2 regions of the Pseudomonas saponiphila genome follow, and region 2 is predicted to be linked to the other one. Evidence: predicted binding sites of a transcription regulator. Region 2 holds the regulator's gene; the other holds the start of a gene.
The links. The regulator sigma-54, encoded in region 2, starts transcription at its own class of promoters, with help from an activator protein. The targets are predictions, from matches to a motif close to ANTGGCATNNANNTTGCTNT.
Positions count from the first base shown of each region.

Region 1: a site for sigma-54 is predicted at 9,856-9,875, ahead of glnK (P-II family nitrogen regulator). Genes of this name have one in related genera too.

Region 1 is NZ_FNTJ01000002.1:63,695-75,361, reverse strand. Features, by position in the region: gene BLV47_RS22225 (putative bifunctional diguanylate cyclase/phosphodiesterase) at 1-68, shown strand, start outside; gene BLV47_RS22220 (NorM family multidrug efflux MATE transporter) at 109-1,509, opposite strand; gene BLV47_RS22215 (LysR substrate-binding domain-containing protein) at 1,669-2,589, shown strand; gene BLV47_RS22210 (methyl-accepting chemotaxis protein) at 2,783-4,759, shown strand; gene BLV47_RS22205 (ABC transporter six-transmembrane domain-containing protein) at 4,775-5,701, opposite strand; gene BLV47_RS22200 (TetR/AcrR family transcriptional regulator) at 5,815-6,393, shown strand; gene BLV47_RS22195 (aldose 1-epimerase family protein) at 6,507-7,721, shown strand; gene BLV47_RS22190 (YifB family Mg chelatase-like AAA ATPase) at 7,726-9,219, opposite strand; gene BLV47_RS22185 (accessory factor UbiK family protein) at 9,404-9,664, opposite strand; gene glnK (P-II family nitrogen regulator) at 10,081-10,419, shown strand; gene BLV47_RS22175 (ammonium transporter) at 10,453-11,667, shown strand, end outside.
Region 2 is NZ_FNTJ01000002.1:1,379,675-1,391,341, reverse strand. Features, by position in the region: gene BLV47_RS28165 (KpsF/GutQ family sugar-phosphate isomerase) at 1-861, shown strand, start outside; gene BLV47_RS28160 (KdsC family phosphatase) at 862-1,386, shown strand; gene lptC (LPS export ABC transporter periplasmic protein LptC) at 1,396-1,968, shown strand; gene lptA (lipopolysaccharide transport periplasmic protein LptA) at 1,955-2,500, shown strand; gene lptB (LPS export ABC transporter ATP-binding protein) at 2,500-3,225, shown strand; gene BLV47_RS28140 (RNA polymerase factor sigma-54) at 3,408-4,901, shown strand; gene hpf (ribosome hibernation-promoting factor, HPF/YfiA family) at 5,030-5,335, shown strand; gene ptsN (PTS IIA-like nitrogen regulatory protein PtsN) at 5,348-5,812, shown strand; gene rapZ (RNase adapter RapZ) at 5,815-6,672, shown strand; gene BLV47_RS28120 (HPr family phosphocarrier protein) at 6,689-6,961, shown strand; gene BLV47_RS28115 (ZIP family metal transporter) at 6,991-7,884, opposite strand; gene BLV47_RS28110 (superoxide dismutase) at 7,919-8,530, opposite strand; gene BLV47_RS28105 (hypothetical protein) at 8,532-8,981, opposite strand; partial or broken gene BLV47_RS28100 (class II fumarate hydratase) at 9,009-10,229, opposite strand; gene istB (IS21-like element IS1474 family helper ATPase IstB) at 10,320-11,069, opposite strand; gene istA (IS21 family transposase) at 10,957-11,667, opposite strand, start outside.

The sequences.
Region 1 (11,667 bases), 1.3 Mb from region 2:
TGGCGCAACTGATGGACTACCTGACCTTTGGCAGCAGCCTGCAGTCGTTGCAGGACGGCAGCGCCTGAGACGCCGCTCACCGCCGTGGCCGACGGTGAGCGGCGCCTGTCACTCCGTCGCGCCGGCCGACAGGCTCACGGTCGCGACTCGGGGCTCGCGCTTGATCATGCGGTGCATCCGCCATTCGAACGCCAGGGTCAGGCTAATGGCCGCACAGGCCAGGCCCAGAGCCAGTCCCCACCAGACACCGGTCGGTCCCCAGGCCAGGGTAAAGGCCATCAGCCAGGCCGCAGGCGCGCCGATCAGCCAGTAGCAGCCCAACCCCACCAGGAAGGTGGTCTTGGCGTCCTTGAGGCCGCGAATCGCGCCCATGGCGATGGTCTGGGTGCCATCGAACAGCTCGAACCAGGCCGCCACCGCCAGCAAATTCACCGCCAGCCGGATCACCTCGGCGAATGCCGGGTCGTTGTGGTCGAGGAACAGTCCGATCAACTGGTTTGGCAGCAGCCAGAAGACCATGGCGAACCCGAGCATCGCCACCGCGCCGAAGGCGATGCCCACCCGCCCGGCCAGCCGCGCATCGGGCAGTTGCCCGGCACCGTAATGCTGGCCGATGCGCATGGTGATGGCGTAGGAGATGCCCGCTGGAACCATGAACGCCATCGACACGATCTGTAGGGCGATCTGGTGCGCCGCCAACTGGGTGCTGCCCATGGTGCCCATGCACAGCGCGGCAAAGGCGAATAACCCGGATTCCACGGCATAGGTGCCGCCAATGGGCAGGCCCAGGCGCCACAGCTCCCTCAGGTACTGGGTATTCAAGCGGGCCAGGCCCCGGCGCAGCGGGTAAGCGGCATAGGCCGGATGGCGCTTGATGTGCCAGGCCAGGGCCAGGGCCATGCAGTTGGCGACGATGGCGGTCACCAGGCCGATCCCCACCAATCCCAGTTTTGGCAGGCCGAACATGCCGGTGATCAGCGCGTAGTTGAGCAGGAAGTTGGCCACGGTCCCCGCCAGGCTGATGACCATCACCGGAGTTGCCCGGCCGATGGCGCTGGTAAAACCGCGCAGGGCCATGAAACTCAGGTAGCCGGGCAGGGCGAATGGCAGGATCAGCAGGAACTGGCTGGCAGCCTGGACGTTGCTCGGGGTCTGACCGAACAGCAACAGCAGCGGTTTGAGGTTCCACAGCAGCAGTCCCGCCACCAGGGCCATCAGCCAGGCCAGCCACAGGCCGGCCTGGGTCAGACGTGCGACACCTTGGATGTCGCCGGCGCCCTGGCGAATCGCTACCAGCGTGCCCACGGCGGCAATCACGCCGATGCAGAAGATCGAGATAAAGGAATAGCTGGCTGCCCCCAGGCTGCCGCCGGCCAGGGCCTCGGGGCTGATGCGGGCCATCATCAGGGTGTCGGTGAGGACCATCAGCATGTGCGCCAGTTGCGAGGCGATCAACGGCCCTGCCAACCGCAGGATGGCCCAGAGTTCGGTGCGTGCTGGATGCTGCATGGTCATCAGGCTCGATTCTCGAAAATTCGGGGAGAGCGCTGATTCTCGGCGCTTACAGCGCATAGCACAAAAGGATAAAAATACTTGCTGGCATGATAAAAACTCATGCGAAGCCATTTTCTGCCAGCCTGGCGCGCTGGTGTTTTCCGGAGCACATCCATGTCTCGTCGTTTGCCTCCTCTGTATGCCTTGCGTGCCTTTGAAGCGGCGGCACGCCACAGCTCGTTCACCCGTGCCGCCGAAGAACTGTCGATTACCCAAAGCGCGGTCAGCCGGCATATCCGTACCCTGGAGGATCACTTCGCCTGTCGGCTGTTCCAGCGCAGCGGGCGCAACCTGCAACTGACCGAGGCGGCGCGCCTGTTGTTGCCGGGGATCCGCGAAGGCTTCGGCGCCCTGGAGCGGGCCTGCAATACCTTGCGGGCCGAAGACGACATCCTGCGCATGAAGGCGCCCTCGACCCTGACCATGCGCTGGCTGCTGGCACGGCTCAGCCGCTTCCGCCACCTGCAGCCGGGCAACGAGGTACAGCTCACCAGTGCCTGGATGGACGTGGACTCGGTGGATTTCAATCAGGAACCCTTCGACTGCGCGGTGTTGCTGAGCAATGGCCACTTTCCTCCGGACTGGGAAGCCAGCTACCTGTTCCCCGAGCTGTTGATCCCGGTGGGGGCGCCGAACCTGCTTAACGACCAGCCCTGGGATGTGGCGCGGCTGGCCGCCACCGAGCTCTTGCACCCCACGCCGGACCGCCGTGACTGGCGCAGCTGGCTGGAGCACATGGGGCTTACCGATCAGGTGTCGCTCAAGGGCGGGCAGGTGTTCGACACCCTGGAGCTGGGGATGATCGCGGCGGCGCGGGGCTATGGCGTGTCCATGGGCGATTTGCTGATGGTGGCCGAGGATGTGGCCCAGGGCCGCCTGAGCCTGCCCTGGCCGACAGCGGTGGCCAGTGGCCTGAATTACTATCTGGTGTGGCCCAAGACCCGGCCCGGGGGTGAACGTTTGCGGCGTCTCAGCGATTTTCTCCAGGGCGAGGTCCAGGCCATGCAATTGCCCGAGGTAGAGCGCCTCGGCTGAAACGATGCAGTGCCTGGCCGGCGGGCACGGGCAGATATCCTTGCAATCCGCTCAAGTATCGACGAGCTCCGCCGAAGCCTTGGGTTATGGAACCAGCGTTCAGGAAGGTCCTAAATTACTAAAAATCCTAGAATTATTACCGCCGAGCGTGCTGACCGATCAGGATGATCCGCCTTCTCGGCAAGGAGCCATCATGTCCCAACCCCGTGCCCGGATAGCCTCTCAGCTAGGGCTTGCCCTTGCCCTGATACTTGCCCTGGTGATCAGCGGCAGCACTCTGTTTGCCCTGCGCTCGCTGGATTCGGCGAACCTCGATACGCGGGAGGAGCATCTGGCCAGTGAAGCGCGTCTGCTGGCCGACCAGCTCAACACCTTCCACGGCAGCCTGCGCGAGAGCACCCAACGCCTCAGCGGCCTGTTCGAAAACCGCTTCAGCAGCGGCCTGAGCCTGCATCCCGAGCAACCGGTGAGCGTGGCCGGGGTCCAGACCCCGGGCCTGCAGTTGGGGGACGTGGTGCTGAACAACAACTTCGAGGAAGTGGACGAGTTCAAGCAGATGACCGCCGGGGTGGCGACCCTGTTCGTGCGCAGCGGCGATGACTTCATCCGGGTCAGCACCTCCTTGAGCAAGCAGGACGGCAGTCGGGCCATCGGCACCCTGCTCGATCATGCCCACCCGGCCTATCAGAAACTCATGGCGGGCCAGGGCTATGTCGGTCGCGCCTTGCTCTTCGAACGCTTCTACATGACCCAGTACACCCCGGTCATGGATCATGCCGGCAAGGTCATCGCGGTACTGTTCGTCGGTTTCGACTACACCGATGCGCAGAATGCCCAGTTCGCCAATCTCAAGCGTTTTCGCATCGGCCAGAGCGGTTCCCTGGCCCTGCTGGACGAGCAGAACAAATGGCTGGTGCCGCCAGCCGGTGTGCAGGATCTGGATCAGGCCGCGCAGGTCATGGCCACAGCAGCGAAAGAGCCGGGCAAGGGCCGCTTCTGGAGCGATCAGGGCGAGGATTTCTACAGCCTGGCGGTACCCTTTGCCGGTGGCCCCTGGTCGGTGGTGGCCAGCATGCCCAAGGCCGAGATCCGCGCGGTGACCTGGAGCGTGGGGCTTCGCCTGGTGATCGGCAGCCTGCTGGCGATGCTGCTGGCGGTGGGGGCCACGGTCTGGCTGCTGCGCAGCAAGCTGGCGCCCTTGAGCGATCTGGTGCGCCAGGCCCAGGCTCTGGGCGGCGGCGACCTGAGCGCGCGGCTGAATGTCTCCAGCCACGACGAAATCGGCCAGCTGGCCCGCAGCTTCAACCAGATGGGCGAAGCCCTGTCGACCATGGTCGAGCACATTCGCCGTTCCGCCGCCGAGGTCAATGGCCGGGCCCAGGCTTTGTCCGGTCTGTCCAGCGGCGCCTATGAAGGCATGGAGCAACAGTCCGGCGAGATCACCAGCATGGCCGGGGCGGTGGAGGAGTTCAGCGCCACTTCACTGAACATTGCCGACAACATGGGCAGCACCCAGCGTCTGGCTCAGGACAACGCCGAGCAGACCCATATCGGCCTCGAATCCATGCAGCAGGCTTCGGCGTCCCTGGAGCAGATTGCTGGGGCCCTCAACAGCACGGCCACGGTGATCAATACCCTGGGCCAGCGCTCCCAGGAGATTGGCGGGATTGTCGGGGTGATCACCGCCATTGCCGATCAGACCAACCTGCTGGCCCTCAACGCTGCCATCGAGGCCGCGCGTGCCGGCGAGCAGGGGCGCGGCTTTGCCGTGGTCGCCGATGAGGTGCGCAACCTGGCGTCGCGCACCCGCGAGGCTACTGATGAAATTTCGCAGATGATCAACAGCATCCAGCAGGAAACCGGCAACGCCATCGAAACCATGGAACAGGGCAACCGCTTGATGCAGGAGGGCTTGTCGCGCAACGCCAATGTCGCCTCGGCCCTGGCCCTGATCGACGAGCAAAGCCGCAGCGCCGGCGAGCAGTTCGCTGCCATCACCACCGCGACTCAGGAACAGAGCAGCACTGCCACGGTGCTCAGCAGCAACCTGCAGAGCATTGCCCAGGCCAACAGCGAGCAGCGTGAAGTGGTGTCCAACCTGGCGCTCACCGCCCGTGAGCTGGAAACCCTGGCCGCTGACCTGCGCCAGGAGGTCGACCGCTTCCGCTGAGTCGGGCGTCGAGTCTTACCGAGGCTCGGCGGACTCGGCGAGCCCCGGATCCACGCGCTTGCCGATATCCCGCAGGCGCGCCAGCTGGTCGACCATAGTGGGTGCCTCATCGACGCTGCTGACGAAGGTCCACAGGTAGGTCATCACCGCATACACGTGGCCGGCCTTGACCTCGGGCGCCAGCGCCAGCTGGCTGATGGCGATGACGAACAACAGCGCCGCGACCGCGCCAAGCAAGAGATAGGCTGTCGCTTCCCGGTCCGAGAGGCCGATGCGCAGCCGCGACAGCAGGCGATAGTGGCGCTGTAGCGAGACGGCACCGACCTTGGCCACCAGGCCGACTTCCTTTTCCAGCCGGTTGTTCAGGCGTTCGTGCAGTTGCTGGTTGCGTCGGGCAAAGCGCGGCAGCAGGGTCACGCACAACAACAGCGCCGCGAGGCAGGCGAGGCCGATCCAGGGTTCGATCACCAGCAGCATCACCGCGGCGCCGACGATCGACACCAGAGCCGTGGCGATGGTCGGCACGTGCTTTTCGAAGAAGTCGACGAACTCCCGGGCCAGCACCACCCGCGCCGCAGCGGTTGATGTGTCCTGCTGTTGCAGGCGCTGATTGAGGATCACCGGTACCGCCAGATCCGCGTAGATGCGGGTGAAGGTACGGGTGTCCACTGCCCGCCGCGCCGCGCCCACTACCCAGAAGCCCAGCACCACCAGGGCGTAGACCAGCGCATGGGCGTTGTCGCCGCGCAGGATCGAGTCCACCGCGAAGCCGGCGAACAGCGGATAGGCCAGCAACAGGGCGTTCTCCAGGGCCACCAGGGACAAGGTGCCGAACAGCTTGCCCGGGTAGGCCCTGGCGATGGCTTTGAGGGTCTGGCCAGCGGACTGTTGGCCGATTTTCTGCCTGGGATCCACGGCAATGAGTGGGGTGACGGCGGGCATGAGTGCACCACAAGAATGATTGGAGTTAATATTGAGCGACTGCTCAATTATCTTTGAGCGATCGCTCAAAATGCAAGCGCCGTCCATCTCGGCGCCAAGAGGCCCGATTGCCCATGTCGCGTAACGACCGTAAAGACCAGATCATCCAGGCCGCCCTGGAATTATTCCGCAGCAAGGGTTTCGCCGAGGTTTCCACCCGGGACCTGGCCGAGCATGCCGGCCTGTCCCGCAGCCACGTCTATCACTACTTCAGTGACTGGAAGGAGTTGCGCCGCGAGGCTTTCGTCCATTTCGCCAATGAACAACTGGAGGCGGTGGGCGGGCCCCTGCGCGGTGCGGCGCCGATGGACGCTTTGCAAGGATTCATCCGTGACTGCCTGCCCGATTGTGCCGAAGACGGCTGGGCCTTGTGGCTCGATGCCTGGGATGAAGCCATGCACGACGCCGAGCTGGCCGAGACTTACCTGAAGATCAATGGGCAGTGGCAGGCAATGCTGGCAGGCATCATTGCCGATGGAGTCGAGACTGGGGTGTTTCACTGCGCCAGCCCCCAGCGCGCGGCCCGGCAGCTGTTTGCCCAGACCATGGGTTACGCCGATGACCTGCTGCTGCGAGCTTCCCCCGAAGCTGCTCGGGCAGCGTTGCAGGAGGTCATGGAAGTGGCAGGCCTGCTGCTGGGGTTCGAAGGCTGAAAGGGATGGCCGGGCGCTGACGGAGTTGTGCGGTCAATCGCGGATTTGTAGCTTGCTGAAACGATTCTTCAGCGCTATAAAAACCGCACAACTCCAATAAAGGCATCCTTTCCATGACATCCCTCAAACTGCTGGTCACCCTCGGCGCGCTGACCGCCGCCTCCCACGCCATGGCCTGGGACTATGTGCTGCTCGACACCGACAAGGCCGCTGAAAACCTGCATATCACCAGTGAGCAGTTGGGGTTGAAGACTGCGCAACCCTTCTCCGTGACCTTGCGCACCTTGCATGGCGGCCGCCAGGAAGGGGTGAGCATCATCGACATCGACAACGGTGTGATGAAGCTTTCGGTGGTGCCGACCCGGGGCATGAACGTGTTGCAGGCGTCGGTGGGCGATGTGCGCCTGGGCTGGGACTCACCCGTCAAGGAGGTGGTCAACCCGGCGTTCATCGAGCTCAATGGCCGGGGCGGCCTGGGCTGGCTGGAGGGGTTCAACGAGCTGGTGACCCGCTGCGGTTACGAGTGGGTCGGGCACCCGGGCATGGACAATGGCGAGTTGCTGACCCTGCATGGCCGCGCCGCGAATATTCCCGCCAGCAAGGTCACCCTGCACATCGATGAGCAGCCGCCCTATGCGATTCATCTGCGAGGCGAGCTCAAGGAGCAGGCGTTCAAGAAGGTCGACTTCAGCGTGGCCACCGAGCTGGTCACCGAGCCCGGCAGCACCCGCTTCACCCTCAATGATCGCCTGACCAACAACGGCGACTATGCGAAGGAATATCAGGCGCTGTACCACAGCAACTTCAGCACCCCGTTTCTTGAACAGGGGGCGAAATTCGCCGCGCCGGTGAAGCAGGTGTCGCCGTTCAACGACAAGGCCAAGGCCGACCTGGGGGATTGGCAGACCTACCGCGGCCCGACCCGCGACTATGACGAAACCGTGTACAACGTGGTGCCTTATGCCGATGCCCAGGGCGAGACCCTGGCGGTGCTGCACAACAAGGCGGGCAGCCTCGGCGTATCGCTGGGCTTCAACACCCGGCAGTTGCCGGTGTTTTCGCTGTGGAAAAACACCGACACCCAGGGCCAGGGCTATGTGACCGGGTTGGAGCCGGGTACCAGTTTTTCCTACAACCGTCGTTATCAGCGTCCATTGAACCTGGTGCCGACTATTGGTCCCAAGGAGCAGCGGGAGTTTCAGATTCGCTACAGCCTGTTGGCGGACAAGGTCGCGGTGGACGACGCCTTGAATCGTGTCAGTCAGATCCAGCAGGGGCGTCAGACCGAAGTGCGGCCAACGCCGCTGGTGGATCTGTCCAAGGAGTGAGCCTTCAATCGGCGCCGGGACGATACTGCAGCGCCTCGGCCAGATGGTTGCGACTGATGCTTGCCACCTGCTCCAGATCGGCCAGGGTCCTGGCCACCTTGAGCAGGCGGTGAGCGGCGCGCAACGACAGGTTCAAGCGTTCGCAGGCCGCTTCCAGCCAGTGCTCGTCGGCTGTGGATAACTGGCAATGGCGCCGCAGGCCGGGCAGGTCGAGAAAGGCATTGGCACAGCCCTGGCGCTGGCCTTGCAGCTGGCGTGCCCGGGCGACTTTAGCGGCAGCCCCGGCGCTGTCGTTGCCCGGTTGTGGCGTGGGGTTGAGGGCGGTGGCTTCGCGGGCCACGGTCAGGTGCAGGTCGATGCGATCGAGCAGCGGGCCGGACAACTTGTTGCGATAGCGCTGGATCTGTTCCGGCGTGCAGCGGCAGCGTCCGCTGGGTTCGCCAAGATATCCACAGGGGCAGGGGTTCATCGCCGCGACCAGTTGGAAGCGTGCGGGGAACTGCACCCGGTCGCGGGCCCGGGAGATGATGATCTGTCCGGACTCCATGGGCTCGCGCAGGACCTCCAGCACCTTGCGATCGAACTCCGGTAGCTCATCGAGAAACAGCACGCCGTGATGGGCCAGGGTGATTTCTCCGGGTTGAGGTTTGGAGCCGCCCCCGACCAGCGCCGCCCCCGAAGCCGAATGGTGAGGCTGACGAAACGGCCGTTGGGGCCAGTGGCGCAGGGGCGTGTGGCTGGTCACCGATTGAATCGCCGCCACTTCCAGGGCCTCGTCCTCCTGCAACGGTGGCAGCAGGCCCGGCAGACGGCTGGCCAGCAGGGTCTTGCCGGTACCTGGCGGGCCGCTGAACAGCAGGTTGTGGGCACCGGCCGCGGCGATCAGCAAGGCGCGCTTGGCGGCGAGCTGGCCCTGCACTTCGCGAAGATCGGGGTAGGGGGAGTGGCTCTGTGTCAGGCCGTCGCTGATGTAAGGCGCTATCGGTGCGTGGCCATTGAAATGAGCCACGGCTTCCAGCAGATGCTCGACCGCGATCACCTCCAGGCCACTGGCCAGGCAGGCTTCTTCGGCATTGGCGCGGGGCACCAGCAGGGTGCGCCCGGCGTCGCGTGCCGCCAGCGCGGCGGGGAGCACGCCGCGCACCGCCCTTACCGCCCCGGACAGCGCCAGTTCTCCCAGGCATTCGATGTTGTCCAGGGCCAGGGCCGGCACCTGCACGCTGGCGGCGAGAATGCCCAGGGCGATGGCCAGGTCGAAGCGCCCGCCATCCTTGGGCAGGTCCGCCGGTGCCAGGTTGAGGGTGATGCGGCGCGCGGGGAAATTGAACCCGGCATTGAGAATGGCGCTGCGCACCCGGTCCTTGCTTTCCTTGACTGCGGTTTCCGGCAGGCCCACCAGGGTCAGGCTTGGCAGGCCATTGGCCAGGTGCACTTCAACGCTGACGGCGGGTGCCTGCACGCCGACTTGGGCGCGGCTGTGGATGATCGCCAGGGACATGGGGAGTTCTTCCTTGAAACAGCGGAACCGCTACCTGCGGTGCTGCTGCAAGGATAGATGAGGGGATTGGCGGGAGAGGCGCCTGAATGGGCACAGGATATGTCGCCGGTGCTGCGGCCTTGGCTGGTCAGTCGGCTCCTGCGGTACGGGGCTGCAGGAGCCGGCTTGCCGGCGAACCAGCGGTTCAGTCTTGTGCCGGATTCAGCCGGGCTTCCAGCTCCGCCACTTTGGCTTCGAGGCTTTCCAGGCGTGCGCGGGTGCGGGCCAGGACCACCATCTGGCTGTCGAATTCTTCCCGGCTGACCAGGTCGAGCTTGCTGAAGCCGCTTTGCAGCAGGGCCTTGAATTGGCTTTCGATTTCATTGCGGGGCAGGGGCGTTTCACCGCTGAGCAAACGCGAGGCGTGGCCGCTCAGGGCGTCGAGAAGGTCTTTGGGCGCGAGCATGGGAGAGTCCTGAATTGCAGTCGGCCCGCAGTGTATCACGCAGTCGCGACGCTCCAGGCGAGCCTGGGTTGCACGTTTTTCGCGCATCCGGCCGGGCGCTGACGCACTGTTTTTGTGCGTATCCCGGGCCTGGTTTTCCGGCATTCGCCGTCAGTGCCGGGCAAAGGACTGAAATCACTGATTTTTCCCGAGCTGGCAAGCTTTCTGCTTAGACCCTGGTGACCCATGCACTGATGCAGTCGCCGTGACGAATGCAGTGCGGCAGCCTGCGCGGGGGGATGTTTCGTCAGGAGCGGTTAGCTGGCGTCGGTCTGGCTGAGTAAGGCCGACGATGCGTTACAAAGCCAGGCACTGCGCTTAGACTTGAGTCGGGTTTGTTTTCCTGGGGCAAGTCCACCAATTCGGGAGAGAGTTTCATGAAGCTAGTCACTGCCATCATCAAGCCGTTCAAGTTGGACGACGTGCGCGAGTCGCTGTCCGAAATCGGCGTGCAGGGCATTACCGTTACTGAGGTCAAAGGCTTCGGCCGGCAGAAAGGTCACACCGAGCTGTATCGCGGTGCGGAGTACGTGGTGGATTTCCTGCCCAAGGTGAAGATCGATGTCGCCATTGACGACAAGGATCTTGACCGGGTTATCGAGGCGATAACCAAGGCCGCCAACACCGGCAAGATCGGTGACGGCAAGATCTTCGTGGTCAATCTGGAACAGGCTATTCGCATCCGTACCGGCGAAACCGATACCGACGCCATCTAAGCCGCCAAACCCAACGCCCCAGGAGAAAACAATATGACTCTGCGTAAATTCGCGGGGCTAGGAGCCCTGTTGTCCCTCGTAATGCCTGGCCTGGCCTTGGCGGCAGATCCAGTGCCCCCTCCAGTGCTCAACTCCGGCGACACCGCGTGGATGCTGACCTCCACGGCCCTGGTGCTGTTCATGACCATTCCCGGGCTGGCGCTGTTCTATGGCGGCATGGTGCGTTCGAAAAACATTCTTTCCGTGATGATGCAGTGCTTCGCCATCACCGGTCTGGTTACTGTCCTGTGGTTCATCTATGGCTACAGCATGGCGTTCGATACCACCGGGATGGAAGCCGGCGTCGTCAATCTCAACTCCTTCGTGGGCGGCTTGTCCAAGGCCTTCCTGGCGGGTATCACCCCGGCCAGCCTGACCGGCCCGACGGCGTTGTTCCCGGAGGCGGTGTTCGTCACCTTCCAGATGACCTTCGCCATCATCACTCCGGCGCTGATCGTCGGTGCCTTCGCCGAGCGGATGAAGTTCTCCGCGATGCTGATCTTCATGGGCGTCTGGTTCACCCTGGTGTACGCGCCGATTGCCCACATGGTCTGGAGCGGCCCGGGTTCTCTGCTGGGCGACTGGGGCGTGCTGGACTTCGCCGGCGGCACCGTGGTCCACATCAACGCCGGTATCGCCGGGCTGGTGGCCTGCCTGGTGCTGGGCAAGCGCAAAGGCTTCCCGACCACCCCCATGGCGCCGCATAACCTGGGCTACACCCTGATGGGCGCGGCCATGCTGTGGGTCGGCTGGTTCGGTTTCAACGCCGGTTCCGCGGCGGCCGCCAACGGCACCGCCGGCATGGCCATGTTGGTCACGCAGATCGCAACGGCCGCCGCCGCCCTGGGCTGGATGTTTGCCGAGTGGATGACCCACGGCAAGCCAAGCGCGCTGGGCATCGCTTCGGGCGTGGTGGCCGGCCTAGTCGCCATCACCCCGGCCGCCGGCACCGTGGGCCCGATGGGTGCCCTGATCATTGGCCTGGCGGCGGGTGTGGTGTGCTTCTTCTGCGCCACCAGCCTTAAGCGCAAGCTGGGTTATGACGACTCCCTGGATGCCTTCGGTGTTCACGGCATCGGCGGTATTCTCGGGGCGATCCTCACGGGCGTGTTCGCTGCACCGTCCCTGGGCGGCTTCGGCACCGTCACCGATATCGCGGCACAGGTCTGGATCCAGGCCAAGGGCGTCGGCTTCACGGTGATCTACACC
Region 2 (11,667 bases):
ATGATTCTGGCCAGCAAAGGCCGCGTGGTCGTGGTCGGCATGGGCAAATCCGGGCACATCGGCAACAAGATCGCCGCTACCCTGGCGAGCACCGGAACCACGGCTTTCTTTGTCCACCCAGCTGAAGCCAGCCATGGCGACATGGGCATGATCACTCGCGACGACGTTATCCTGGCCCTCTCCAACTCCGGCTCTACCAACGAAATCGTCACCCTGCTGCCGCTGATCAAGCGCCTGGGCATCCAGCTGATCAGCCTGACCGGCAACCCTGAGTCGCCACTGGCCAAGGCCGCCGACGTCAATCTCAACGTGCATGTCGAGCACGAGGCCTGCCCGCTGAACCTGGCTCCCACCTCCTCGACCACCGCGGCCCTGGTCATGGGCGATGCCCTGGCCGTGGCCCTGCTGGAAGCCCGCGGCTTCACCGCCGAAGACTTCGCGTTCTCCCATCCCGGTGGCGCCCTGGGCCGCCGCCTGCTGCTCAAGGTCGAGAACGTGATGCATGAAGGCAACGATCTGCCGCAGGTGCAACGGGGCACCCTGCTCAAGGATGCGCTCATGGAAATGACCCGCAAGGGCCTGGGCATGACCGTGATTCTGGAGGCCGACGGTCGCCTGGCCGGGATCTTCACCGACGGCGACCTGCGCCGCACCCTGGATCGCGCCATCGATATCCACCACGCCACCATCGATTCGGTCATGACCCCTCATGGCAAGACCGCCCGCGCCGATATGCTGGCCGCCGAAGCCCTGAAGATCATGGAAGACCATAAAATCAGCGCCCTGGTGGTGGTGGACAAGGAAGACCGGCCGATCGGCGCCTTGAACATGCACGACCTGCTGCGCGCGGGAGTGATGTAAATGAGTGCCGACCTGCTGCAACGCGGTAAACACATCAAGCTGGCGGTCTTCGACGTCGACGGCGTCCTGACCGACGGTCGCCTGTACTTCCTTGAAGACGGCAGCGAGTTCAAGACCTTCAATACCCTCGACGGCCAGGGCATCAAGATGCTCATGGCCGCCGGGGTGCAGACCGCGATCATCAGCGGGCGCAAGACCCCGGTGGTCGAACGCCGCGCCAAGAACCTGGGGATTCCCCACCTCTACCAGGGCCGCGAAGACAAACTGGTGGTACTGGACGAGCTTCTGGCCCAACTGGGCCTAAGCTATGAACAGGTCGCCTACCTGGGTGACGACCTGCCCGACCTGCCGGTGATCCGCCGTGTCGGCCTGGGCATGGCGGTGGCCAACGCCGCCGGCTTTGTCCGCGAACACGCCCACGGCATTACCGTTGCCCGCGGCGGCGAAGGTGCCGCACGGGAGTTCTGCGAGCTGATCCTGCGCGCCCAGGATCGTCTTGAAGCAGCCAATGCCGCTTATCTATAGAGCCCTCCCATGCTGAGTAAAAAGATTCGCACCATCCTGATCTTCGGGACCATCGCCCTGCTGTTCGCGGCGGTCGGTTACTGGAACATCAGCCCGGAACGCTTCCTCGACAAGCCTGTGGTGCAGGTCGACGAGAGCGCCATCGACTATTACGCGATCAACGCCCGCAGCGTGCAGTACCTGCCAGACGGCAAACTGCAGTACGAAATGACCTCGGACAAGGTCGAACACATCAAGGCCAGCGAAGTGACACTGCTGACCAAGCCCGACCTGCAGATGTACCGCGGCACCACTTATCCCTGGCATGTCCAGAGCGAGCGCGGCGAAGTCAATCCGGACGGCACCGAGGTCGAGCTGATCGATTCGGTTCGGGTTTCCCGCACCGACGAGCACAATCGCAACCTGCTGATCACCACCAGCCGCATGACAGTATTCCCGCAGAAGCAATATGCGCAGACCGAGCAAGCCGTTAGAATCGACGGCGCCGACGGCGTGACCACTGCCAAGGGAATGAAAGCGTATTTGAAAGACGGCAGGATGAACCTGCTATCGAACGTAAGAGGACAGTATGAGGCTCGTTAAAACCCTCCCTATTTTGCTCAGTCTGGGCGCAGCACTGGGAAGCGTGAGCGCCTGGGCTCTGCCGAACGATAGCCAACAGCCCATCCGCATTCAGGCCGACGACGCCCAGCTGGACGACAAGAACGGCGTGGCTACCTACAAGGGCGATGTGATCATCACCCAGGGCTCGATGAAGATCACCGGCAACACCGTGACCATCACCCGATCCAAGACTGGCGAAATCGATGTCGTGACGTCGGTGGGCAACCTGGCCTACTTCGAACAGCTGCAGAAGCAGACCGACCCGAAACCGGTCCAGGCCTACGCCGTGACCATCCAGTACCATGCCCAGCAGAACCGCATCGTGCTGATCGACAAGGCCAAGGTCATCAACGACGGCAATACCACCGAAGGCGAGAAAATCGTCTACGACACCGTCAAGCAAGTGGCTAACGCCGGTCGCGCCAACGGCAGCTCGGTCACCGCGCCACGTCCGCGGATCGACATGGTCATCCAGCCGAAAAAGAAAACCGACGAGCAAAAGGCCCAGTAATGGCAACTCTGAAAGCTCAGCACCTGGCCAAGAGCTACAAGAGCCGCCAGGTCGTGCGTGATGTCAGCCTGTCCATCGACAGCGGGCAGATCGTCGGCCTGCTCGGCCCCAACGGCGCCGGCAAGACCACCTGCTTCTACATGATCGTCGGCCTGGTCCAGGCCGATCAGGGGCGCGTCCTGATCGACGACCTGGATGTCAGCCACCAACCGATGCACGGTCGCGCCCGCGCCGGTATCGGCTATCTGCCCCAGGAAGCCTCGATCTTCCGCAAGCTGTCGGTCGCAGACAACATCATGGCCATCCTCGAGACCCGCAAGGAGCTCGACAAGGCCGGCCGCCGCCAGGAGCTGGAAAGCCTGCTGCAGGAATTCCACATCAACCACATCCGCGACAACCTCGGCATGAGCCTGTCCGGTGGCGAGCGCCGCCGCGTGGAAATCGCCCGGGCGCTGGCCACCGCCCCCAAGTTCATCCTGCTGGACGAACCCTTCGCCGGGGTCGACCCGATCTCGGTCGGCGATATCAAGCAGATCATCCATCACCTGAAGGCCAAAGGCATCGGTGTGCTGATCACTGACCACAACGTCCGGGAAACCCTGGACATCTGTGAAACCGCCTATATCGTCAACGACGGGCAACTGATCGCCGAGGGCGACTCCGAGACTATCCTGGCCAACGAACTGGTCAAGGAAGTCTATCTGGGCCATGAGTTCCGCCTGTAACGGCTGAGGTGTCGGGCCAGACGCCAGAGCGCCGCAAACGATAAATCCCCACAAACTTTATTGTTACAGCGCTCTAGGCAAACACTTCAGTTTCAGGCATATAATTTGCTTATGTTTGGCGCTTCGGCGCCCTGTAGTGGATGGCGCATGTGCGCCGGCAAATAAGGTGTTAAGCCCCTGCCATGAAACCATCGCTAGTCCTCAGAATGGGCCAGCAGCTGACGATGACACCGCAGCTGCAACAGGCCATCCGCCTGCTCCAATTGTCGACCCTGGACCTGCAACAGGAAATCCAGGAAGCCCTGGAGTCCAACCCGATGCTCGAGCGCCAGGAAGACGGCGACGACTTCGACAACAGCGACCCCCTGGCCGACAACACCGAGTCCAAACCCAATACCGAAATCCAGGAACCCTCCTACCAGGAAACCGCCCCCACGGTGGACAACCTCGAGGAAGGCGAATGGAACGAACGCATCCCCAACGAGTTGCCGGTGGATACCGCGTGGGAAGACGTCTACCAGACCAGCGCCAGCAGCCTGCCCAGCAGCGATGACGACGAGTGGGACTTCACCACCCGCACATCGGCCGGTGAAAGCCTGCAGAGCCACTTGCTCTGGCAACTGAACCTGGCCCCGATGTCGGACACCGATCGCCTGATCGCCGTGACCCTGATCGATTGCATCAACAATCAGGGCTACCTGGACGAAACCCTTGAGGAGATCCTTGAGGCCTTCGATCCGGAGCTGGACATCGAACTGGACGAGATCGAAGCCGTACTGCATCGCATCCAGCAATTCGAACCTGCCGGTATCGGCGCACGCAACCTGGGTGAATGCCTGCTCCTGCAATTGCGCCAGTTGCCGGCGAAAACTCCCTGGTTGAGCGAGGCCCAGCGCCTGGTCTGCGACTACATTGACCTCCTGGGCAGTCGCGACTACAGCCAGTTGATGCGTCGCATGAAGCTCAAGGAAGACGAACTGCGCCAGGTCATCGAACTGGTGCAGAGTCTCAACCCGCGTCCTGGCTCGCAGATCGAATCCAGCGAAGCCGAGTACGTGGTTCCAGACGTCATCGTGCGCAAGGACAACGAACGCTGGCTGGTGGAGCTGAACCAGGAATCCGTGCCACGCCTGCGGGTCAACGCCCAGTACGCCGGTTTTGTACGCCGCGCCGACACCAGCGCCGACAATACCTTCATGCGCAATCAGTTGCAGGAAGCCCGCTGGTTCATCAAGAGCCTGCAGAGCCGCAACGAAACCCTGATGAAAGTTGCCACTCAGATCGTCGAGCACCAACGGGGCTTCCTCGAATATGGCGACGAAGCCATGAAACCCCTGGTTCTGCATGACATTGCCGAAGCGGTAGGCATGCACGAATCAACGATTTCCCGGGTGACCACACAAAAATTCATGCATACCCCTCGGGGCATATATGAACTGAAATACTTTTTCTCCAGCCATGTCAGCACCTCGGAAGGCGGCGAATGCTCGTCCACGGCAATCCGCGCGATCATCAAAAAACTGGTGGCTGCGGAAAATCAGAAAAAGCCGTTGAGTGACAGCAAGATCGCTGGTTTACTGGAGGCACAAGGCATTCAGGTAGCCCGTCGGACCGTCGCCAAGTACCGCGAATCCCTTGGGATCGCGCCTTCCAGCGAACGCAAGCGGTTGATGTAACCGCCGGGCTGGCCACAGCGTTTCGGAGTGTGCCTGCAAGCTGGCTGAGCCAGCCGGTTGCAGGCATGGTCTAGGTGGCAGGCATCTCAGCCTGCCGCGTTATGCACTGGCAACGAAGGAGAAGCTGTATGCAAGTCAACATCAGTGGACACCAACTCGAAGTGACTGAACCTCTGCGCGCTTACATCGGCGAAAAACTCGACCGGCTGGAGCGGCATTTCGACAAGATTACCAATGTGCAGGTCACCATGGCTGTCGAGAAATTGAAGCAGAAAATCGAAGCCACCTTGCACATCCACGGTGGGGAGGTTGTCGCCAATGCAGAACATGACGATATGTATGCCGCAATCGACCTGCTCACGGACAAGCTTGACCGCCAACTGAAAAAGCATAAGGAAAAGCAACTCCACCTTCTCCAAGGCACGGGTCGCTAACACTCCCCTCCCATGATCCGACTTGAAAGCATCCTGACCCCCGGCCGTTCCCTGGTGAACGTGCCGGGCGGCAGTAAAAAACGCGCCCTCGAACAAATTGCCAACCTGATCAGCCGTGAAGTGCCTGATCTGGAGATGCAGGACGTCTTCGAGAGCCTGATCGCCCGTGAGAAACTCGGCTCCACCGGTTTTGGCAACGGCATCGCCATTCCTCACTGCCGCCTCAAAGGCTGCGAGTCGCCCATCAGTGCACTGATGCATCTGGACGCTCCCATCGATTTCGACGCCATCGACGGCGCCCCGGTCGACCTGCTGTTTGTCCTGCTGGTCCCGGAAGCCGCCACCGATGCTCATCTGGAACTGCTGCGGCAGATCGCCAGCATGCTCGATCGCAAGGAAGTCCGCGATCGCCTGCGCAGTGCCACCAGCAACGAAGCCTTGTATCAGGTTGTCCTGGACGAGCAAAACGGTCAGTAATCATGCGCTTGATCATCGTCAGCGGCCGATCCGGCTCAGGTAAAAGCACCGCCCTCGATGTTCTCGAGGATCACGGCTACTACTGCATCGACAACCTGCCCGCCGGCTTGCTGCCCGAGCTGGCCGAACGTGCATTGATTCACACTGAACTGGCGCAACCGCTGGTAGCGGTGTCCATCGATGCCCGCAACTTGCCCAGCCACCTTTCACGCTTCCCCGAACTGCTGGAAGAAGTGCGCAGCCGGCATATCCAGTGTGACGTTCTTTATCTGGATGCCGACGAGGAAACCCTGCTCAAGCGATTCTCGGAAACTCGTCGTCGTCACCCGCTGAGCAGCGCCAATCGCTCGCTGGCCGAAGCCATCCACGATGAAACCCAACTGCTGGGCCCGATCGTCGATCTGGCCGACCTCAAGGTCAACACCACCAACCTGAACCTCTACCAACTGCGAGACACCATCAAGCTGCGCCTGTTGAACCAGCCGGAACCGGGTACCGCGTTCCTGGTGGAGTCCTTTGGTTTCAAGCGCGGCATGCCGGTGGACGCCGACCTGGTGTTTGACGTTCGCTGCCTGCCCAACCCGTATTGGAAACCCGAACTGCGTGCCCAATCCGGACTGGACGCCCCGGTGGCGGAATACCTGGCTGCGCAACCCGATGTCGAAGAGATGTTCCAGGACATCGAAAGCTATCTGCTCAAGTGGCTGCCGCGCTTTGCCGCCAGCAACCGCGCCTACGTGACCATTGCCATTGGCTGCACCGGCGGGCACCACCGCTCCGTGTACCTGACCGAGCGCCTGGGCAAGGTGTTGCAAAAAACCCTGAAGAACGTCCAGGTTCGCCACCGCGACCTTAGCTGAAAGGATCTACCCCGCGATGCCAGCTCTGGAAATCGAGATCATCAACAAACTGGGCCTGCACGCTCGCGCCTCGGCCAAGTTCGTCGGCGTGGCCGGCCAGTTCCCCTGCCAGATCCGCGCCGGCAGAACCCCGGAATCCATGGTCGACGGCAAAAGCATCATGGCCATGATGATGCTCGCCGCCGGCAAGGGCACCAAGATCTACCTCAAGACCGAAGGCGAGCAGGAACAGGAAGCAATGGATGCGCTGGTTGCCCTGATCAACAACTACTTCGACGAAGGCGAGTAGACACGAGCGAGCCGCTCGCCACGCGGCATTCAGGCAAGCGCCGTGTCCATCACCATCATCAGGCAAAAACCGATACACAGGCCGAGACTGGCGAGCTTGTCATGGCCATTGCGCCGCGACTCCGGAATCACTTCATGAGTGACCACCAGCAGCATCGCCCCCGCTGCCAGGGCCAGCCCCAAGGGCAGCAGCACCTGCGCCAGGCTCACCAGCCAGGCACAGAGCAAGGCAAAGACCGGCTCCACCAGGCCTGAAGCGGCGCCGATCAGGAACGCCTTGACCCGCGACATCCCCGCCCCCGCCAACACCAGGGCAATCACCAGCCCTTCCGGCACATCCTGCAAGGCAATGCCCATGGCCAGACCGTCCGCATCGGGCATGCCGCCTCCGGCCGACACCCCCACCGCCATCCCTTCAGGAATGTTGTGGGCAATGATCGCGAAGACGAACAACCAGATACGCGGGGCAATCACCGGATGCTCCGACGTGCCCACCAGCAGCTCCGGACTGCCCCCGGAAATCTTGCGATCCACCAGGAACAGGACAAAGGCCCCCAGCATGATGCCGGCACAGATCAGGCCACTGGAGCCCCAGGCAGACAAGCCCAGATCCTGGGCTGCGGCAATGCCGGGGACAACCAGTGAAAACGCCGTCGCCGCCAGCATCACTCCGGCACCAAAACCCAACAGGGTGTCGCTCACCGCCACCGGCATCTGCCGGATCACCAGCACCGGAACCGCCCCCAATGCCGTGCCCAGGGCGCAAATGGAACCGCCCTGCAAGGCGCGCAGCAGGCGCGGCTCCAGGCTCAGCCAGCTCAGCCCTTGAGCCACCAGCAAAGCAGTACCCGCCAACAGCAACAGCGAACCGAAGGCATAACGAAACATTCGCCCGCTGCTGATCGCCAGTGTTTCAGTGCCCATAATCGGCCTTAGATCTTGTATTCAGGAGAAGGGATCAAACCATCGCGGCCCGGTAGCGCTGAGCCACTTCCGGCCAGTTGATCACGTTGTAGAACGCGTTGATGTACTCCGGCCGCCGGTTCTGATATCGCAAGTAATAGGCGTGCTCCCACACGTCCAGACCAAGAATGGGCGTATTGCCGTTCATCAGCGGGCTGTCCTGATTGCCGCTGCTTTCCACCACCAGCTTTTTCTCCGGAGTCACGCTGAGCCAGGCCCAGCCACTACCGAAACGGGTCAGCGCGGCCTTGGTGAAGGCCTCCTTGAAGCGTTCAAAACCGCCTAGTTGCTGCTCGATGGCGTGCCCCAAGGCACCTTCGGGCTTGCCACCGCCGGCCGGGGTCATGACCGCCCAGAACAGGGAATGGTTGGCATGACCACCACCTTGATTAATCACCGCGGCACGCAGTTGCTCGGGCAGTTGCTGGACGCTGGCCACCAGCTTCTCGATCTCCCAACCGGCCCACTCGGTGCCTTCCACTGCGGCATTCAGGTTGTTGATGTAGGTCTGGTGATGCTTGCTGTAGTGAATCTCCATGGTCTGCGCATCAATGTGCGGCTCCAGGGCGTCGTAGGCATAAGGCAGTGCAGGCAAGGTAAAGGACATATCAATGAACTCCGAAAATGGCGCCGCCGGCGCGCGGGCTGTCGGTCGACAGGCCCGCGGCGTTACCGCCCAGCAGACGATGGGTGCGGGGGTATTCACCGTGCTCGCCGATGAAATTCAGCAGCTCGACGTAGGTCTTGCTGCTCTGGCGCCAGGCGGCTTCGCGCAAGGCCGGGGTCAGGCGACTGTCCTGCATGGTCTGCAGCAGGCGCTGATGGATGGCGCAGAGGTATTGCGCGCTCTCCTCCGGCTGGTTCAGGCGTAGATGCAGGTCCGCCAGGTTGTGATGGGAAATCACGCAGGCCGCCACCGCTTCGTCGGCATCCGCCCAGCGCTCGAACAACACCTGGGCCAGCGCCAGCGCCTGCAGGTAGAACTCGCGAGCATCCACCAGTTCACCCCGCATAAAGAGACGATTTGCCCTTTCGATCGTGCGTTTCCAGTGCTCCATGGTGCGCCTCCAAAACGGTGTCGAGGGTTACAGGCCGCCTGCGGTGAGTTTTTCCGGATCCAGCAGAGTTTCGAGCTGGCTACGCGGCAGATCGGTGAGCTCCAACGCCACATCGATCACCGGCCGTCCCTGCTTGTAGGCGGTCTTGGCAATTTCCGCGGCCTTCTGGTAACCGATGATCGGGTTCAGGGCGGTGACCAGGATCGGATTGCGCGACAGCGCCTCCTTGAGCTTGGGCTCATTGACCTTGAAGCTGGCAATGGCCTTGTCCGCCAGCAGCCGGCTGGAACTGGCCAGCAGCTCGATACTGCCCAGCAGGTTCTGGGCAATGATCGGCAGCATCACGTTGAGCTCGAAGTTGCCCGACTGGCCAGCCACGGTGATGGTGCTGTCGTTGCCAATGACTTGGGCGGCAACCATCGCCACCGCCTCCGGAATCACCGGATTGACCTTGCCCGGCATGATCGACGAACCCGGCTGCAACCCTTGCAGCTCAATCTCGCCCAACCCCGCCAGCGGGCCGGAGTTCATCCAGCGCAGGTCGTTGGCGATCTTCATCAACGACACCGCGGTGGTCTTGAGTTGGCCGGATACCGACACCGCGGTGTCCTGGGAACCGATCAGGGCGAACAGGTTCTTGCCCGGGGTGAACTGCACCTGGGTCAGGTGGCTCAACTGCTGGCAGAAGCGCGCGGCGAACTCGGGGTGGGCGTTGATCCCTGTGCCCACAGCAGTGCCGCCCTGGGCCAGGGCCTGCAGGCTCGGCAACAGATCCTGCAAGTGAGCGATGTTGGCCTTGAGCTGTTGCGCCCAGCCGTCCAGCACCTGGCTCATGCGTACCGGCATGGCGTCCATCAGGTGAGTACGTCCGGTCTTGATGAAGGGATGCACCTGCACCGCCTTGCGTTCGATGACCTCCACCAGATGCACCAGTGCCGGCAACAAGCGCTCGTGCAGGGTCAGGGCGGCGCTGACGTGAATGGTGGTGGGAATGATGTCGTTGCTGCTCTGACCACAGTTGACGTGGTCGTTGGGATTGACCGGCTCGCCCAACAGGCGGCCGGCCAGGGTCGCCAGCACTTCGTTGGCGTTCATGTTGGAACTGGTGCCTGAACCGGTCTGGAAGACATCCACCGGGAAGTGCTGCATGAAGTCGCCTTCCAGGAGGCCCTGAGCGGCATCGACAATGGCCTTGCCCTGGGATTGGCTGAGTTGACCCAGTTCGACGTTGGCCCGGGCCGCAGCTGCGGATTTCGGTGAACGTGACCGAGCGTTTCGCTAATACGTGACCGGTGCTTCCACCCCGGTTGCGCGGGTTCTGGATTGTAATCGCATCGGTCACGATGCGGCTTGTTCCTCGGCTTTTTTTCGGCGCAGCGACTCGCCTTTCATCGTCAGTCGGTAGGCGTTGTGCACCAGGCGGTCGAGGATGGCATCGGCCAGGGTCGGGTCGTTGATCCAGCCGTGCCAGTGCTCGATGGGCAGTTGGCTCGTCAGGATGGTGGAGCGGCTGCCAGCGCGGTCGTCGATCACCTCCAGCAGGTCATGCCGGGCTCCTTCCTCCAGCGGGGCTAGCGCCCAGTCGTCCAGCACCAGGACGTCGACCTTTGCCAGCTGTTGCAGGGTACGGCCGAAGCTGCCGTCGCCATGAGCGATGCGCAGTTGTTCCAGCAGGCGCGGGGTGCGCAGGTACAGGGTGCTATAGCCCTGGCGGCAGGCCTGGTTGCCCAGGGCGCAGGCCAGCCAGGTTTTGCCGGCACCGGTCGGGCCGGTCAGCAGCAGGTTGTGCTGCTGGCGGATCCAGTCGCCACTGGCCAGGGTGGCGATCAGACGCTCGTCCAGGGCGCGTCCGGTGCGGCGGTCGAGATCTTCCAGGCAGGCGTTGGCGTACTTGAGCTTGGCCTTCTTGCGCAGCCGTACCAGGCGCTGGTTGTCACGCCAGGCCAGTTCGCGGTCGAGCAGTAGGCCGAGGCGTTCATCGAAGCTCAGGCTGTGGCTGGCCGGCAGCGTCCATTGCTCTTCCAGGGCGCGGGCCATGCCGTCCAGGCGTAGCTGGTGCAGTTGATTCAGGGTGTGTTGCGGCATCATCGAACAGCTCCTGTTGCGGGGGTTGGTAGTAGTCGGCGCCACGGACGTTCTCGTGGTCGCCGGGTAAGGTCGTTTCGGCGGCACGCTGGGGCAGCGGCTGTTGATCCAGGCCTTGCTGGAGCAGGTTGCGCACGCTGCGCCCGGTGAAGGCGCGCAGGTGTACGGCACGTTCGGCAGCGGCTTCCAGGCGTGCATTGCCATAGCGCCGGGCCAGCGAGAGCAGGCCGAGGCAGGCGCGGTAGCCCATCTCCGGGTGCGGCTTGTGGGTCAGTTGGTGATCGATCAGTTGGCGCGTGTAGGGGCCGATCCGCGCGCCCCAGTCGAGCAGGCGTTGTGGCGTCCATTCGCGATGCGCCTGGTGCGCCGCGGGCATGTGCTCGCGCTGGGTACTGTAAGCGCCGCGTCGCCCCAGCAGCAGGTGGCTGGCCACCCGCCGGTTGCCATGCAGCACTTCCAGGGTGTGTGCCGTCAGTCGCACGTCCACGTTCTGCCGGGCCAGGGCGGAGGGCACGCTGTAGAAGCTGCCATTGACCTCGATGTGGTAGTCGATGCTGACCTTGCAGCGCTTGAAGGTGGCGACCTCGTAGGGATGCACCGG